3 regions of the Glutamicibacter sp. NPDC087673 genome follow, and region 3 is predicted to be linked to each of the others. Evidence: predicted binding sites of a transcription regulator. Region 3 holds the regulator's gene; each other region holds the start of a gene.
What was found. Region 3 encodes LexA, which represses DNA repair genes until DNA is damaged. Its sites were predicted from a motif close to TCGAACANNTGTTCGA; they were not measured.
Positions count from the first base shown of each region.

Region 1: the regulator LexA is predicted to act here: its motif matches at 2,390-2,405, upstream of uvrA (excinuclease ABC subunit UvrA).
Region 2: the regulator LexA is predicted to act here: its motif matches at 3,984-3,999, upstream of ACIOTL_RS08595 (DUF222 domain-containing protein).

Region 1 covers NZ_JBIUWB010000003.1:560,162-565,642, reverse strand. The annotation lists gene ACIOTL_RS10210 (hypothetical protein) at 6-374, shown strand; gene ACIOTL_RS10205 (lysostaphin resistance A-like protein) at 575-1,387, opposite strand; gene uvrA (excinuclease ABC subunit UvrA) at 2,431-5,301, shown strand; gene ACIOTL_RS10195 (HAD hydrolase-like protein) at 5,388-5,481, shown strand, end outside.
Region 2 covers NZ_JBIUWB010000003.1:218,593-224,073, forward strand. The annotation lists gene ACIOTL_RS08580 (sulfite exporter TauE/SafE family protein) at 1-594, shown strand, start outside; gene ACIOTL_RS08585 (TrmH family RNA methyltransferase) at 598-1,431, shown strand; gene ACIOTL_RS08590 (type B 50S ribosomal protein L31) at 1,576-1,833, shown strand; gene ACIOTL_RS08595 (DUF222 domain-containing protein) at 2,322-3,920, opposite strand; gene ACIOTL_RS08600 (biotin/lipoate A/B protein ligase family protein) at 4,092-5,147, shown strand; gene pepN (aminopeptidase N) at 5,322-5,481, opposite strand, start outside.
Region 3 covers NZ_JBIUWB010000004.1:431,030-436,510, reverse strand. The annotation lists gene hisH (imidazole glycerol phosphate synthase subunit HisH) at 1-323, opposite strand, end outside; gene hisB (imidazoleglycerol-phosphate dehydratase HisB) at 324-944, opposite strand; gene ACIOTL_RS12205 (histidinol-phosphate transaminase) at 967-2,073, opposite strand; gene ACIOTL_RS12200 (LysM peptidoglycan-binding domain-containing protein) at 2,155-2,508, opposite strand; gene lexA (transcriptional repressor LexA) at 2,767-3,486, shown strand; gene ACIOTL_RS12190 (glycoside hydrolase family 76 protein) at 3,543-4,622, opposite strand; gene ACIOTL_RS12185 (ATP-dependent DNA helicase) at 4,728-5,481, opposite strand, start outside.

The DNA of each region.
Region 1 (5,481 bases), on a different contig from region 3:
ACTCCATGATTGATCCGCTGATCGACATCGAACTTGAGATCATCGAAAACGGCGTAGACGACTGGGTCCTGTTCCTCCACATCATGGGGATCATCAACGAAGCCAAGGGCAATGTCCTGAGCGAGGACGAGGCCATTGCAGAGGCCACGGGTACTGTGTTGGCTCTGTGCTCCAAGGGGTATGCCCAGCTCGGCAGATACACCGGACCTACAAGTTTTGTTCCATGGCCCGACACCGGCGAAGAGCTCCGCGCTCGGATGGAGCACCAGCTGGAAAATCCGCCTCCTGGGGAAGGCCCTGTGGGTAATCTGATGTACATCATGCTCGATATCCTGCCTGGTGGGCAGAAAGCCAGAGACGAACAGTCCCAGTAAGCGAACGGTCTACGGGACGGTGTGGTCGCTTGAGGGTCAATGAAGAAATTTGGAGGCGGAGGGGCGGTTAATTTGCGTGAGCAGGTCAATACTTTGTCCTGTGGAGCGTCATTTGATCCATGAGCCCTCTATTCGCGCCGACGGCCCTCAGACCTTCGACGGGGGCGCCCCCTCCATCAACTAGCCCGCTAGCTCACCCATCAAACGGCAAGTCTGGAGCTATCAACCAGGCGCCCGCGGATGAAGAACATTAGGACTAGGCCTACAGCGATAACCACGACGTTACCGAGGCTGGCGATGCTGCCCAGGGCACTACCCGAGGGGTAGGTACCGAGAAGGAAGATGCTGGGGTCGGTACTAGCGTGGAGCAACACCGGCCAGATGAGGTTGCCGGTCACGCGCAGCGCGAAGTACATGAGGATACCGAACATGAAGGTATAACCGAGTTGAAGTAGCGTCGGTCCCAGAGCCTGACCGCTGAGAAGGTTGACCGAGTGAAGCAGCGCGAAAACCCCGGCAGAGACGAGCGCAACTGCGATCTCACCGTGGCCCGCCTTGCGCAACATGTTGACCACGAGTCCACGGGTGAGAACTTCCTCGGCGAAGCCGATCAACAGTCCGATGAGAATCCAAAGCGCCACGACAGTGAAGCCAGCCTTCGCGTAGTCCATCGATGCGAAGCGTAAGACGTTGAACAGCAGCACCGCGATGACGGCGATCCACATCCAGCGCCCACCTCGAATCGGCTGAGGGCCAAAAAGGTCCTTTAGCCACCCGACGGATGCAGCGAAGGCCACCAAAATCAGCCCGCCAATAGCAATCGGTACAAGGTATCCGAGCAGGAGATACTTCGGACTGTTGGGCTCGCCGATGTCACCCCCGACTACAACCCCTATCAAGAGGCTCGCTCCCTCATAGAGGGCGAGGTAGGCAACGGCCAGTCCTATTGCTTTCCACCAAGCTCCGTGGTTCCAGAACCGCGTCCATGGCGAATCAGCGGTCAGATCGGTCATTGGTGCTCCCAAGGTCAAGCGGCACGAAGTTGAGCCACATCCGTTACATTACTCGATCGAATGATCCCTGTTTCCAGGCAGTCTCCAGACGAAAAGTTGTTGGCTAAGTTCATCGCAGAACCACACATAGCCTCGAGAGCCCACCACACGAGGCTGTCCCGTAAGCCGGTCGCATACAGGAGCACACCACATGCTGACTTGAATTGCAGAACTTTCATGGATTCACAGGAAAGCCGGCCGTTTCGTATGCCCCTTCTGGTGTAGTGACAGGCGAGGGGCATGAAACGAAACGATCTGGCGGTACCTCAAGATGTTGAATGCTCGCAAGGAAAAAATTGCTGCCGGATGGCCTCGACACCGCGGATGACGCCACTAGGCGGAACGTTTGGCGAGGTTCGCGATGCAATTGCGTTGCGGATCAGTGATTGCGATGCCCCTGATTGACGGCGTGAACCGAATGATGAACTTTATCCGTTTTATCGCTCATGCAACACGGGGTATGCGCTCGCCGCTCATTGGCATCCACGAGATAGCTGCGATCTTCGGGAGGTGTTGCACACGTGGCAGGCGCAGGAGCGCGATGGTTCATGACGTTGCTCAAACGGCTTGAGCCGGAGACGGTCACCTGTTGGGTGAACGCCAGAGTTGAGTGCGGCAGGTTGGCAGCGCTCGGTGGATCCCGAACGGTTAGGTGATTCGCCAGCCAACGTATTCGACCATAGGGCCCGTCGATTCCAGTTCGGAACAGCAGGCTTCGGGGAGGTCCGGCATATGCCGGCGCTGAGGCAGCATGCCAGCGAGAAACTTGGGAGCCGGTCAGTCCATCCCGTGAGCGCGGGTTTCCAAGGGCAACCGGTACCTCGAATGGGTCGTCGTGGTCCGGTCTGGGTTCGCAGGGATGCCGGCTCACCGGTCGACATTTCGGGTGGATGCACGAGCACGCATAGCGCTCGTCGTGCGCCGGATCAGGGGTTTGGAGAATTAACTGTGAGTTGCGTCCATTCGTACACGTATTCGAAGTAGTTTTCGATTAGTATTGCCTCGTGGCTATTTCATCGCAGAGTAAAAGAACTGATCTGACTCGCCTGGTCGTCAAGGGTGCACGCGAGCATAACCTGAAAAACGTGGACATTGATCTCCCGCGTGACGCAATGATTGTCTTTACCGGCCTTTCCGGTTCGGGCAAGTCCTCCTTGGCCTTCGACACCATTTTTGCCGAAGGCCAGCGCCGCTACGTCGAATCGCTCTCTGCCTACGCCCGCATGTTCCTCGGCCAGGTGGACAAGCCCGATGTTGATTTCATCGAGGGCCTGTCGCCAGCGGTGTCCATCGACCAGAAGTCGACCAGCCGCAACCCGCGTTCCACCGTGGGCACGATTACCGAAGTGTACGACTACATGCGCCTGTTGTGGGCACGTGTGGGCCGTCCGCATTGCCCGATCTGCCACGAACCGATCTCCAAGCAGACTCCGCAGCAGATCGTCGACCAGCTGATGGAGCTACCGGAGAAAACCCGCTTCCAGATCCTCGCCCCGGTAGTGCGCTCGCGCAAGGGCGAATTCGTCGACCTGTTCGCGGAGCTCTCTTCCAAGGGCTTTGCCCGTGCCCGCGTCGATGGCACCACCATCCAGCTGAACGATCCGCCGAAGCTGGCCAAGCAGGTCAAGCACACCATTGAAGTGGTCGTCGACCGCCTGGCCATCAAGGAAGATGCCCGCCAGCGCTTGACCGACTCCATCGAAACGGCCCTGGGTATCGCCGAAGGCCGCGTGCTGGCCGACTTCGTGGACCTGGACGAGGATGATCCCCAGCGCGTGCGCGCGTTCTCCGAGAACCTGGCCTGCCCCAATGAGCATCCGCTGGCCATCGATGAGATCGAGCCGCGCACTTTCTCCTTCAACAACCCGTTCGGTGCCTGCTCGGCCTGTTCCGGCATCGGCACCAAGCTGGAAGTCGATGAGCACCTGATCGTTCCGGACGGCGAGGTCACCTTGGCCGAGGGCGCGATCGCCCCATGGTCGCTGGGCAAGGCCACCACCGAATACTGGAACCGCTTGATCGAAGGCCTGGGCCATGAGTTGGGCTTCACCATGGACACCCAGTGGCAGGAGCTGCCGGCTGCCGCCCGCGAAGCGATCCTGAATGGCAAGGACCACAAGGTGGTCGTGCAGTACAAGAACCGCTTCGGCCGCGAGCGCAAGTACTCCACCGGCTTCGAAGGCGTCATTTCCTACGTGCACCGCAAGCACCAGGAAACCGAATCGGATCACGCCCGCGACCGCTACGAGCAGTACATGCGCCAGATCCCGTGCCCTACCTGCGGCGGCGCACGCCTGAATCCGGCGTCGCTCTCGGTCTTGGTGGGCGGGCGTTCCATCGCTGAAGTTGCCGCCATGGATCTGCGCAGCGCCGCGGAATTCCTCTCCACGATCGTGCTCACCGCACGCGAGGCGCAGATCGCCGCGCAGGTGCTCAAGGAAATCGACGCGCGCATGAAGTTCCTGCTGGACGTCGGACTGGAGTACCTGACCCTGGAACGCGCTGCCGGCACCCTGTCCGGCGGCGAGGCGCAGCGCATTCGCCTGGCTACGCAGATTGGTTCGGGCTTGGTGGGCGTGCTCTACGTTCTGGACGAGCCGTCCATCGGCCTGCACCAGCGCGATAACCGCCGCCTGATCGACACCCTGCTGCACCTGCGATCGCTGGGCAACACCCTGATCGTGGTGGAGCACGACGAAGACACCATTGCCGAAGCCGACTGGATCGTGGACATCGGCCCGGGCGCCGGCGAGCACGGCGGCGAAGTGGTGCACTCCGGATCCCTGGAGGGCCTGAAGCAGAACACCAAGTCGCTGACCGGAGACTACCTTTCGGGCCGCAAGCAGATCGACATCCCGTCCAAGCGCCGCAAGATCGACAAGGAGCGCAAGCTCAAGGTGGTCGGTGCCAACGAGAACAACCTGCAGAATGTGTCGGTGGAGTTCCCGCTGGGCGTGCTGACCGCGGTGACCGGCGTGTCCGGCTCGGGCAAGTCCACCCTGGTCAACGACATCCTGTACAAGGTGCTGGCCAACAAGCTCAACGGCGCCAAGCAGGTGCCCGGCCGCCACACCCGCGTGCAGGGCCTGGAGCACCTGGACAAGGTGGTCCACGTGGACCAGTCGCCCATCGGCCGTACCCCGCGTTCGAACCCTGCGACCTACACCGGCGTGTTCGACCACATCCGCAAGCTGTTTGCGGAGACCAACGAGGCGAAGCTGCGCGGCTACCAGCCGGGCCGTTTCTCCTTCAACGTCAAGGGCGGACGCTGCGAATCCTGCTCGGGTGACGGCACGCTGAAGATCGAGATGAACTTCCTGCCGGACGTCTACGTGCCCTGCGAGGTCTGCCAGGGCGCCCGCTACAACCGCGAAACCCTGCAGGTGCTGTACAAGGGCAAGAACATTGCCGATGTGCTGGATATGCCGATTGCCGAAGGCGCCGAGTTCTTCAGTGCCTTCACCCCGATCGCCCGCCACCTGCGCACGCTGGTGGACGTGGGCCTGGGCTACGTGCGCCTGGGGCAGCCGGCAACCACCCTCTCCGGCGGCGAGGCCCAGCGCGTGAAGCTGGCTGCGGAACTGCAGAAGCGTTCCAATGGCCGCTCCATCTACGTCCTGGACGAGCCGACCACCGGTCTGCACTTCGAAGATATCCGCAAGCTGCTCAAGGTGCTGCAGGGATTGGTCGACAAGGGCAACACCGTGTTGACCATCGAGCACAACCTGGATGTCATCAAGTCGGCTGACTGGGTCATCGACCTCGGCCCGGAAGGCGGCTCAGGCGGCGGCACGATCCTGGCTGCCGGCACCCCGGAAAAGGTGGCCAAGGTGAGCGAATCGCACACCGGGAAGTTCCTCTCCGAGATCCTGTAATGCCTGGCGGAGAATGTTCGACATATGCGATTTCAGTTATGGATTGCTAACCCGCGTCCGCTTCATGGGAAGATGGCTAGGTGAATATGTCGGTAACAAGTGTGCTCTTCGATCTGGATGGGACCCTCGTGGACCCTGCCGGTGCCATAACCTCGGGTATCCGCCACGCGGTCACCTCCC
Region 2 (5,481 bases), on a different contig from region 3:
GCCAGCGTCAAGAAGACGCTGCTCAAACTCGTGCCGGTTTCACTGGTCGGCGGGTTGATCGGTTCCTTGCTCCTCCTGAACCTGCCGGAGTCCGTCTTCGGCATCGTTGCGCCGGTGCTGCTGGTTTGCGCGCTGGTGCTGGTGATCTTCCAGCCCCGTCTTGCGAAGTGGGCGAAGACCCGGCAGGCCGCTTCCGGCGGCACCGACCCGGATGATGCAGATCGCGCCCAGATTCCAATGGTCCTCTACATCCTGGTGTTCATCATCGGTGTCTACGGCGGCTACTTCACCGCCGCGCAGGGAGTCCTGCTGATGGCGGTATTCGGCGTGTTCTTGCAAGCATCCCTGCAGCAGTCCAATGCAATCAAGGTCATCCTCTCCCTGATCGTGAATCTCGTGGCGGCCGCGATGTACCTGATCATTGCGCCGGAACGCATCAATTGGCTCGTCGTCCTGCTTATCGCTGTCGGCTCGCTGATCGGCGGATTTGCCGGCGCCAAGATTGGCCGCAAGCTCTCGCCTGGGCTGCTGCGCCTGGTCATCGTCATCCTGGGCCTGGTTGCCCTGGGCAACATGCTCTACAAGTTGGTGTAGCTCGTGGTTGAAATTCTCAACCCTGAACGGATCCTGCCGGTCGCGGATCTGGCTGATTCCCGCCTCGACGAGTACCTCCGGCTCTCCGAAGCGAACCTGCGTATGCGTAGCGATGTGGAAAACGGCCTCTACGTTGCCGAGAGCACCAAAGTGGTTCAGCGTGCGATCAACGCGGGACACGTGCCGCGCAGCTTCTTGCTCGCCGAAAAGCATCTGGACCAGCTAACCGAGGAGTTCAACCGTTTCCCGGACGCGCCGATTTTCATTGGGGATGATCGGCAGCTCCAGGATCTGGTCGGCTTCCACTTGCACCGCGGCGCCATGGCAGCGATGAATCGTCCCGAACCGCTGGATCTGGACGAAGTGCTTGAAGCCAGTTCGCGCGTTGCCATCTTGGAAGACATCGCCGACCATACTAACCTCGGCGCAATTATCCGTTCGGCTTCAGGGCTCGGCGTTGACGCCGTGCTGCTCACCCCCAAATGCGTGGACCCCTGGTACCGTCGCAGCGCCCGCGTCTCAATGGGGACGGTCTTCGACCTTCCTTGGGTACGCATGCTGTCGTGGCCAGAGGACATCCAGACCTTGAAGAGGCATGGCTACGAGATGCTCGCCATGGAACTGACCGAGGACGCGATCCCGCTAAACGAAGTAGAGATCAAGTCTGGCCAGAAGGTCGCCATGATCTTGGGCAACGAAGGCAGGGGAGTTACCGATGAAGCTCTGGCCGCCGTTGACCGGACCGTGATCATCCCTATGTACCGCGAAGTGGATTCCCTGAATGTTGGTGCCGCTAGCGCAATTGCATTCTGGCATTTGTGCTCCGCGCCACGCTAAGAAGGTTTCTGCCGCCGCCGCTTTTGCGATAGGATGGACTGTCTGTGCATTGAGGTCTCTTCATGGAGCCCTGAATGCGGGACACAATTTCCGAGTAAGTAGCTACTGGCAAAATCCAGTGGCCATAAAAAAAGGTGTATAGCTATGAAGGCTGATATCCATCCACAGTACGGCCCAGTTGTCTTCAACGACCTGGCATCCGGCGAGAAGATCCTGACCCGTTCGACCGCTAAGTCGGACAAGACCATCGAATGGGAAGATGGCAACACCTACCCAGTAATCGACGTCGAAATCTCGGCAGCTTCGCACCCGTTCTACACCGGCAAGCAGCGCATCATGGACACCGCTGGTCGTGTCGAGCGCTTCAACGCCCGCTTCAAGGGCTTCGGCGGCAAGAAGTAATACTTCGCCCCTAGCAAGCTTTCGCGGCGTGTTTCCAGTATTTGGAAACACGCCGCTGCTGCTTTAACAGCACACCTGTCCATCAGTGACTGAAAAATGTTTTCACGGAACCGTCTAGGAGGATTCCTTTTTCGCGCCGCGATGCGCTAGTGGCATTTTGGTAGTCGTCTCGATGCGCCAGTGACTGAAAAATATTGTCAGCAGCGTTCGCCCCAGCGTCGTTCGGCGCAATAGCCGTCGGGGCAGCCGGGGATGACTGAAAAATATTGTCAGGAGCGTTTGCCCAGAGCTTTTCGGTGCTATAGCCGTCAAAGTTTCCAGTGGCGGCTGAATAAGGATTCGCTGACTCGTCGAAGCAGACGTCTTGGCCGCACTGCTCCGAGCAACTGGCTCCATCGCCGTTGCGTGAATGGTGTTATTGGTGGTGTGGAGGTGCTGGTGACTGAAAAATTCTGTCACCCAAAAACCGGTCAATCGGGATAGCGTCCTCAGCCTGTTTCCCTCTTGCCGTCATCTGGCGGCGATTCAGGACCGGGATCCTCGTCTGGAATGTCGACGCGAGGCTTGAGCCCAAGTACCCTGCGTACTTCTGCCGTGAGTCGAATATGCGGCAAAGGAATGACCTTAGGGCGCTCTGGGCAATGATCATTTACATGATCGAATTGGTCCACACGCTTGACGCTTTCCGAAATAACGAGTGCGCTCAGCCCGTGTGGAGTCACCCACATCTTGGATCCGTCAGGACGCGGAACGACTTTCCAACCCAATGCATGCTTGAACATTTGATGCTGCTTGCACAGCAGATGCGTATTGTCCCTGGTCGTATGCCCTCCGTGAGCCCAGCCATTTATATGGTCAATCTCGGAGCGGTCAGCTGGACGGCGACAGCCGGGGAAGCAGCAATGCTCATCGCGGTGCCGTAACAGATCCTTGAGGCTCTGCGAGGGCCGGTAGCGCCTTCGCTCGACATCTATCGCGGCGCCAGTCCATGGGTCGGTCAGCACGCGCTGGAACGAAGGCGCATCCTTTGCCAACACCAATGCGACCCCCAGTGGGATGGGGCCGTAGCCTTCCAGGTCAGCCACGGTCCTTGTAGGATCCGCCAGCATTTCCACCGCGGGAATCGTGATGGATACCCGTGGCTTGAGGGGCGTGCCTTCCCGGTCCGGCCAGCCGTTGAGGATGATGTCTGCAAAGGCGTCCGCTTCTATTTGCTCCCGGGTGCGGGGATCCTGCGGATCGTTATGCTGATCAGCTAGCCACTTCACGGAGTTCTTGATGGAGTGAATCACTGCGGCACTGTTGTAGTACTTGAGGGTGGACATGCCATTTTCGTTATCCCATAGCGTGAGCTTGCGATTCTTTTCAGACTTCTTGTGCCTTTGTTCGGCGGCCTCCGGGCACATCCTGTCATGGAACCGGCGTGCGCGTTGGTATATCGCGTCATCAGACGCAGTCTTCGCCATGGGCAACAGCACGCGTTGCATCTGCATGATTTGTTCGGGGAGCAAGTCCTGCGAATACTTCACGATGTCATGCGCTGCCTTGGGCGTGATCTCTCCTGCAGCCAGAGCCGTGAGGGTTTCCTTGCAGGCGTAGCGAAGACCCTTGGCATAGAACATCCGCTTGCCTACCATGCGAGGGGTCTCACGCAGCGCGACAGCCGCTTCTGCGATGAAGTTGGAGTTGATGACCTGGTCACTTCCGCGGTCAACGCCATAGTATTGAGCACTTTTCCGAGCCTCGCGTTCCTCCTCCTCGGTAGTGGTCCCCGCGGTGGCGATCATATCGGCAAATGATTCACTGACTTGTTCTACTGAATCGGCCAGCAGCACAGATGTCATTGCATCGAGGGTGCTCTGAATGCGTTGGATCTTCTTCAGCCGTTCGAGGGCGTCGTCGGGGCCATTGAGCGGGCCCGCGTCGTAGAGCTCATCTGCCAATTGCTTCAGCGGACCATGGAACAGGTGATGTTCGAGATGGTCGCTGAATAACGAATCCTTGTGGGATTCTGTGCGAGTGCCAGCTGGGGGCAACGGTAGACGATGTTCATCATCGTCGTCATGGATGAAATCGGGTATAGCCATAGTTAATCATCCTGCCGGCAACAGACAGTTTGGCCCGGAAATCCGCGGAATGTGGAAGTATTCTCGAATATTTATTCGATTGTTATCCGGCGTCGAATGTTGCCACTGCGAACCACCGAATCCGGGGGCGCGTGGATTCGACTAGTGGGCAGCCGGGGATAGAATGAAACCATGAAGCATCATGGTGAATACAAGGTAGTCGGTGGCAAATTAGTCGTTGTAGATCTGGATACTTCCGATGGCGTGATCACCGAAGTGTCATTGAATGGCGACTTCTTCCTGGAACCAGATGATGCACTGGATGACTTGAATGATGCGCTACGCGGTTTGCCAGCGGACGCCAGCCACAGCACCATACGCAATGCGGTAACCGACAATCTGCGTGAAGGCGCAGTGATGTTCGGTTTTGACGAAGACGCCATCGCGCGCGTCGTCCGCCGCGCGCTGGGACACGCCACCAAGTGGGAAGACCACGAGTGGGAAGTCCTGGGCCCGGAGATCATTCCAATCACCGAGCAAGTGGCGCTGGATGAGGTGCTGACCCGGCAAATCGCCAAGGGGACCCGCAAGCCGACCATCCGCTTCTGGGACTGGAGCGAAGGCGCCGTCGTGATCGGCTCCTTCCAGTCGCTGAAGAACGAAGTGGACATGGAGCAAGCCGAAAAGCACGGCATCCAGGTGGTTCGCCGCATTTCCGGAGGCGGCGCGATGTTCATGGAAGCTGGCAACTGCATTACCTACTCGCTCTACGCTCCTGAATCCCTGGTGGACGGCATGAGCTTTGCCGATTCCTACCCGTACCTGGACGCCTGGGTGATGGAAGCGCTGGAAAGCATCGGCCTGGAAGCGTACTACAAGCCGCTGAACGACATCGCGACCCCTGCCGGCAAGATCGGCGGCGCAGCGCAAAAGCGCCTGGCCAATGGTGCGATGCTGCACCACGTCACGATGAGCTACGACATCGACGCGGAGAAGATGACCCAGGTGCTGCGCATTGGCCGGGAGAAGATCTCCGACAAGGGGATCACCTCAGCGGTCAAGCGTGTGGATCCGCTGAAGTCGCAGACAAAGCTGGATCGCATGGAGATCATCAACGTCATGATGGACACCTTCGCCAAGCGCACCGGGGCCAAGCCGGCACAGCTGGATGCCGAATCCCGTCTGGCGGCGAAGGAATTGGCCGAGGCCAAATTCGCTACCGCGCAATGGACCGCGCGGGTTCCGTAGCGAGCCAAGATCCAAGGGCCTGTTCTCGATCAAGTTCGAGGCCAGACCCTTGTTTTGCTTAAAGTCATGGTGCTGTGGCCCTGCCATCTCCGCTGCGCCGGCAGCGTGTAGCGGCACGGAAAAGCCGGCCCGCTGCGTGGATAAGCAGCGGGCCGGCCTTCGGAGGGCCAGCGCCTAGCGGCTGGTGCGGCTGTAGGCCTGGGCCTTCAGCGAGCGTTCCAGTTCTGCGCGTTCCTCAAGCAGGATGCGCTTGAGGGCGGCCGGTGCGCTCTCATGGCGTTCCAGCCATGCGGTAGCGGTAGCCAGTGCATGGTTCTGCTCGATGGCGCCCTGG
Region 3 (5,481 bases):
CCCGGCCATTCGCCAATGCCTTCGGTTTTCACACCGTGTTCCACGCCTTCTTCAAAGAAGACCTGGTGTCCCACGCAGATACCCAAAACCGGCAGGCCCCCGGCAATGCGGCGACCGATCCAGCGCAGGGAACCGGTTTTGGCCAGCTGCTCCATGACCGAGGCGTAGGCGCCAACACCGGGGACTACCAGGCCGTCGGCGGCCACGATCTTCTTCGGATCTGCGGTCAGTTCCACTTCGGCGCCGGCGGCTTCCAAAGCGCGCACAGCGGAGCGGACGTTGCCGGAACCATAATCCAGGACAACTACTGTTTTCTTTTCCACTTACAGTGCACCCTTCGTGGATGGGATCTTGTCGCCCATGCGCTCATCGCGCTCTACCGCTTCGCGCAATGCGCGCGCGAAGGACTTGAACTGCGCTTCAACGATGTGGTGCGGGTCGCGACCCGAGAGCACCTCGATGTGAGCACAGATCTGTGCGTGGAAAGTGATGGCTTCGAAGACGTGACGGGTCATCGAACCGGTGAAGTGACCACCGATCAGGTGGTATTCCTGGCCCGCAGGCTCGCCGGAGTGCACGAGGTATGGCCGGCCCGACACATCGACTACCGAACGGGACAGGGCTTCGTCCAGTGGAGCGTAGGAGGTGCCGAAGCGGCGGATGCCGGCCTTGTTGCCCAGTGCCACGCGCAGTACTTCGCCAATGGTGATCGCGGTGTCCTCGACGGTGTGGTGAACGTCGATGTGGGTATCGCCGGTGGCACGCACGGTGAGATCGATGAGCGAATGCTTGGATAGCGCAGTCAGCATGTGGTCGTAGAACGGCACCGAGGTGCTGATCTCAGAGACACCGGTGCCATCGAGGTCCAGTTCAACGAATACGGACGATTCGCTGGTCACGCGTTCCATGCGGGCGCGACGTGCGCCAATCAATTCGGCAGACATGTCTTCCTTCGCTTGTCTTTGATTACTTCTGCGAGCCGAGCAGTTCGGCAAGTCGTTCCAAGAAGGCTGTGGTTTCCGATTCGGTTCCTGCCGTAACACGCAAGGTTCCCGGGATTCCATTGTCGCGGATGATGATGCCGGCTTCCAACAGGCCTTCCCAAATCTTGTGGGGGTCTTCGACGCCACCGAAGAAGACGAAGTTGGAGTCGGAGACCGATGGCTTGAGGCCAAGTTCCTTCAGGCGCGCGACGATGCGGTCCCGCTGGGACTTGATGTCCTCGACCTGGGCCAACAGCAACTCGATGTTCTTCAAGGCCGCGATGGCGGTTGCCTGGGTCACTGCCGACAGGTGGTACGGCAGTCGCACCAAGCGGATGGCATCGGTGACTTCTGGCGCAGCGGCCAGGTAGCCTACGCGCGCACCGGCCAGGCCGAAAGCCTTGGACATGGTGCGCGAGACAATCAGCCGCTGGCGGCCTTCGAGCAGGCTCAGCCCCGAGGTGGTGCTGGCCAAGGAGAACTCGGCGTACGCCTCATCCACGATCACCATGCCGTTATGCTCGCTCATGGCTTCATATACCGCGGTGATGACGTCCAGGCCAAGGGCCGTGCCGGTGGGGTTATTCGGAGAGCAGAGGAAAACGATGTTCGGCTTGTGCTCGCGAACCTGTGCGGCTGCGGAATCGGCGGACAACGTGAAATCTGCGGCGCGTTCACCGGCGATATATTTCGTGTCAGTACCACTGGCAAGCAGCGGGTACATGGAGTAGGTTGGGCCGAAGCTCATCACGGCACGGCCGGGGCCGCCAAAGGCTTGCAGGATTTGCTGCAGGATTTCATTGGAACCGTTAGCGGCCCAGATATTGTCCTTGGTGAGCGAGTGGCCGAGGTAATCGGCTAGGAGTTCGCGAAGCTCGGTGAACTCGCGGTCCGGATACCGGTTCAACATTGCCGCCGCCTTGGCCACCTCTTGTGCAATGGCATCGACGACTGTCGGTGGCAACGGATGGGTGTTCTCGTTGACGTTCAGCTGGATGGGCACGTCAATTTGTGGTGCGCCATAAGGGGATAGCCCGCGGAGATTCTCACGCAAGGGCAGCTGACTCAAAAGTTCACTGCGGTCATTCACGCATCAAGTCTACGTGCGCAGCGCGCCTGCCGGTGAATCCGCTACGGCCACAGGTAACAAACTCTAAGCAGGCTGGGGAAGCTAGCCGGCAAGGACCGGAATCGACAAGGTTTCGCCAACCTGGATTTCGCTGCCGGTCAGGGCATTGAGTTCGGCGATGTGGCCCACTGCCGAGGTCACGTCGTAACCGGTGGCGTAATCCCGGGCCAGGCTCCACAGCGTATCCCCTGGAATAACGGTGACATCAACGGTTCCGACTCCAACAGGAGTATCGGCTGCGGCATGCGCGTCAGAGGCAAACATGGAGATGAAGAAAGCTGCGGCGATGGTGAGTGCGAAAATGGGCATACCCACAAGCACGGCCCATCCGCGACGGTTGATGCGGATCTTCAGTGGTGCCTGGGTCTGATTTGAGTCAAGTGCGACGGTTGCCATGACTTTGTCTCCTCAAGAAATTCAAGTGATGCGAATTTGTATTCGAAAGCGTAGATTCGAAAACTTGTTCGAACCTCGTATATCTGTTCTAACAGAGGTTTGCGGAACTTGTCCAGAAGTTTTCGAACAAATCTTTGAAAGAAGCTCGCTTATCTACTAAGATTTCGAAGTAGACGAGCAATGAAAACATCTCACCATCTAGCGCCGACAGTTTGGACTTACGAACTTTCGAATGATTGCTAGGGAAGGCAAAATCTCATGTCAGCTTCACAACGCACTCCCCGATCGAATGCACGTTCGCTGACGATTCGCCAAAAGAAGATCCTGGAGACGATCCAGCGGTCAATCGGCAAGAACGGTTATCCACCATCGATGCGTGAGATTGGTGACGCAGTAGGGCTCAAGAGCCTTTCGAGCGTCACCCACCAGCTGAGCCAGCTGGAAAAGCTCGGCTATATCCGTCGAGATCCACGCCGTCCGCGCGCAATGGAAATCCTGCTGCCTCTGCAGCTGGCCGAAGACGCCGAGAAGGCCGAAGTTTCGAAGCCGGTCGAGCCAGATGCCAGCGAAGACGCCAAGATCATTGAATTGAGCACTTCCGCTGACACCACCATGGTTCCCCTGGTTGGCCGTATCGCTGCCGGCGGTCCGATCCTTGCCGAACAGTCCGTCGAAGATGTTTTCTCGTTGCCTCGTCAGCTCGTAGGCCACGGCGAACTGTTCATGCTCAAGGTTTCCGGCGATTCAATGGTTGACGCTGCGATTTGCGATGGCGACTGGGTAGTTGTCCGCCGCCAGCAGACGGCGGACAACGGCGACATCGTAGCTGCCCTGCTCGATGAAGAAGCCACGGTAAAGACTTTCCGGCAGCGTGACGGGCATACCTGGCTGCTTCCGCAGAACTCGCGCTACGAACCAATTTTGGGTGATGCCGCAACGATCATGGGACGCGTCGTCTCGGTGATGCGCTCGCTCTAGAATACGTACGGTCATTGCGCTGGTGCTTGGCACCAGCGCAATTCTCGTTTAACCCGCTATTGGCCGGCGTTCAACTCGAATTGAGCGGCCGCCGAGAAGATCATCCAGCGTTGGATTGCCGCCGAAAGCCGGCGTGGTTCCTGGTCAGCCAGATGGCGCGCCGTTGCCATGACCAGCCTCCTGGCCTGCTCCCGGCTCCGGGCTTCCAAGCGGACATCATTACCGGCGAGGGCCAGATATCGGCAGAGTATCCCCGCGAACAGGTTGCCGTCTCCCCCGCTGTTGAACGAGAGGACCCCGGCAGCAGTTGACAGCGATTTCGTGGTGGCATCGATCAGTACTTTAGCGTGAGCCAGATCAGCAGGCTCGCCAAGCTCAAGCAATGCCCCGAGCACCAGGCCCTGGTTATAGGTGTAGACCGATGGTTCCACGGCGTGTCCCTGCGTGGTCAACCGAAGTCCGTCCAGATACAGTCCTCGCTCCACGCTGAACAGATTCTTTTCCAGCCACTGGAGAAGCTCTCGCGCGGTCTCTTTCTCCCCGGTACGGGCAAAGAACAGTGCCGCCGGCGCGTTGGCTGGCGTGTTCTTGAAATCCCGCTTTCTGGACCAGTACAGGCCGCCGTCCAGCACCCCATCCATGCCGGCATGGAGCTGCCGTCCCAGCGTCCGAACTGCCGCCTCGGCAGGACGGCTCCTGTGTCCCGTCGCCAGCTGCGTGAACTCTGACAGGCGGCCGCTGGCCAGGGCAAGCCAAGCCATGTCGTCGAAGAAGTAGTTGGGCAAGATCCCGAAGTTTCGAATTCGAATGCCGCGCAATAGGCCGTTGGCCCGGGCAAGCGCTTCGCGCGCCCGGTGTTCGTTGCCTTCGTCCCAGTACGATCGGCCCTCATCGATGATGGCATCCAGATAGTGCGCCTGCCACCAATAGTTCCACTCCGCAAGCGGGTGCGCGAAACCATTGAGATTGCTGAGCATGCTTCCGTCGCGCAACCGATGCGCTTTGCTGTAGCTCTGTCCAATCCACGTTCCGGGCAACCCCATGAGGCGATGCCCGAACCGCTGGTGGGTGTCGATCGCGGCTTGGTGCGCCAATTCCTGCATGGACTCCATGGTGCCTTCCGATTCGAGCTTCATCAGTTCTTGTCACAGACCTTAGTGCGTCTGGAAGCATCATGCTGGTACCGGTTAAAGAACTTGAGCTGTCCCGAAGGACAGCTCAAGTTCATATTCTGGCCGCGGCTATTTCCCGCCCGGGTTCAATCGCTTGAGAACACCAGTGATGACCTTCTTATCGACAGTCGGCCACATCGGCGGCAGGGTAGCTTTCAAGAAGCTGCCGTACCGCGCCGTGGCCATGCGCGAATCAAGGATCGCCACAACGCCCTTATCCCCGACCGAACGAATCAAGCGCCCAGCACCCTGGGCCAGGCGAATCGCCGCATGGGTGGCGGCAACCTGCATGAAGCCATTTCCGCCATGCTTGGCCACGTCCTCGGAACGGGCCTTGGAGATAGGATCATCCGGGCGCGGGAAAGGAATCTTGTCGATGATGACCAGCCGGCAAGAATCGCCTGGCACGTCCACGCCCTGCCACAAGGTCATAGTTCCAAACAGGCAGGTGTCGCGTTCGCTGCTGAACTGTTCGACCAGCGACTTCATGCTGGCTTCACCCTGGCACAAGATTTCCACGTCCAGGCGCTCGCGCAAGATGCTTGCCGCTTCCTCGGCGGAACGCTTGGAAGTGAACAGCGCCAAGGCGCCGCCACCGGAGGCCTTGATGAGATCTTCGATCTCATCCAGCGTCTCCGCCGCCAGTTGGCGTCCTGGCTTGGGCAGGTGCTTGGCCACGTAGAGGATGCCCTGCTTGGGGTAATCGAAAGGGCTGCCAACATCTACGCCGGTCCATGATGGAGCGCCGGCGCCCATCAGGCCCAAGGAGCCTGCTACCGAGTCGAACTGCGAGCCAATGGCCAAGGTGGCGCTGGTCAATACG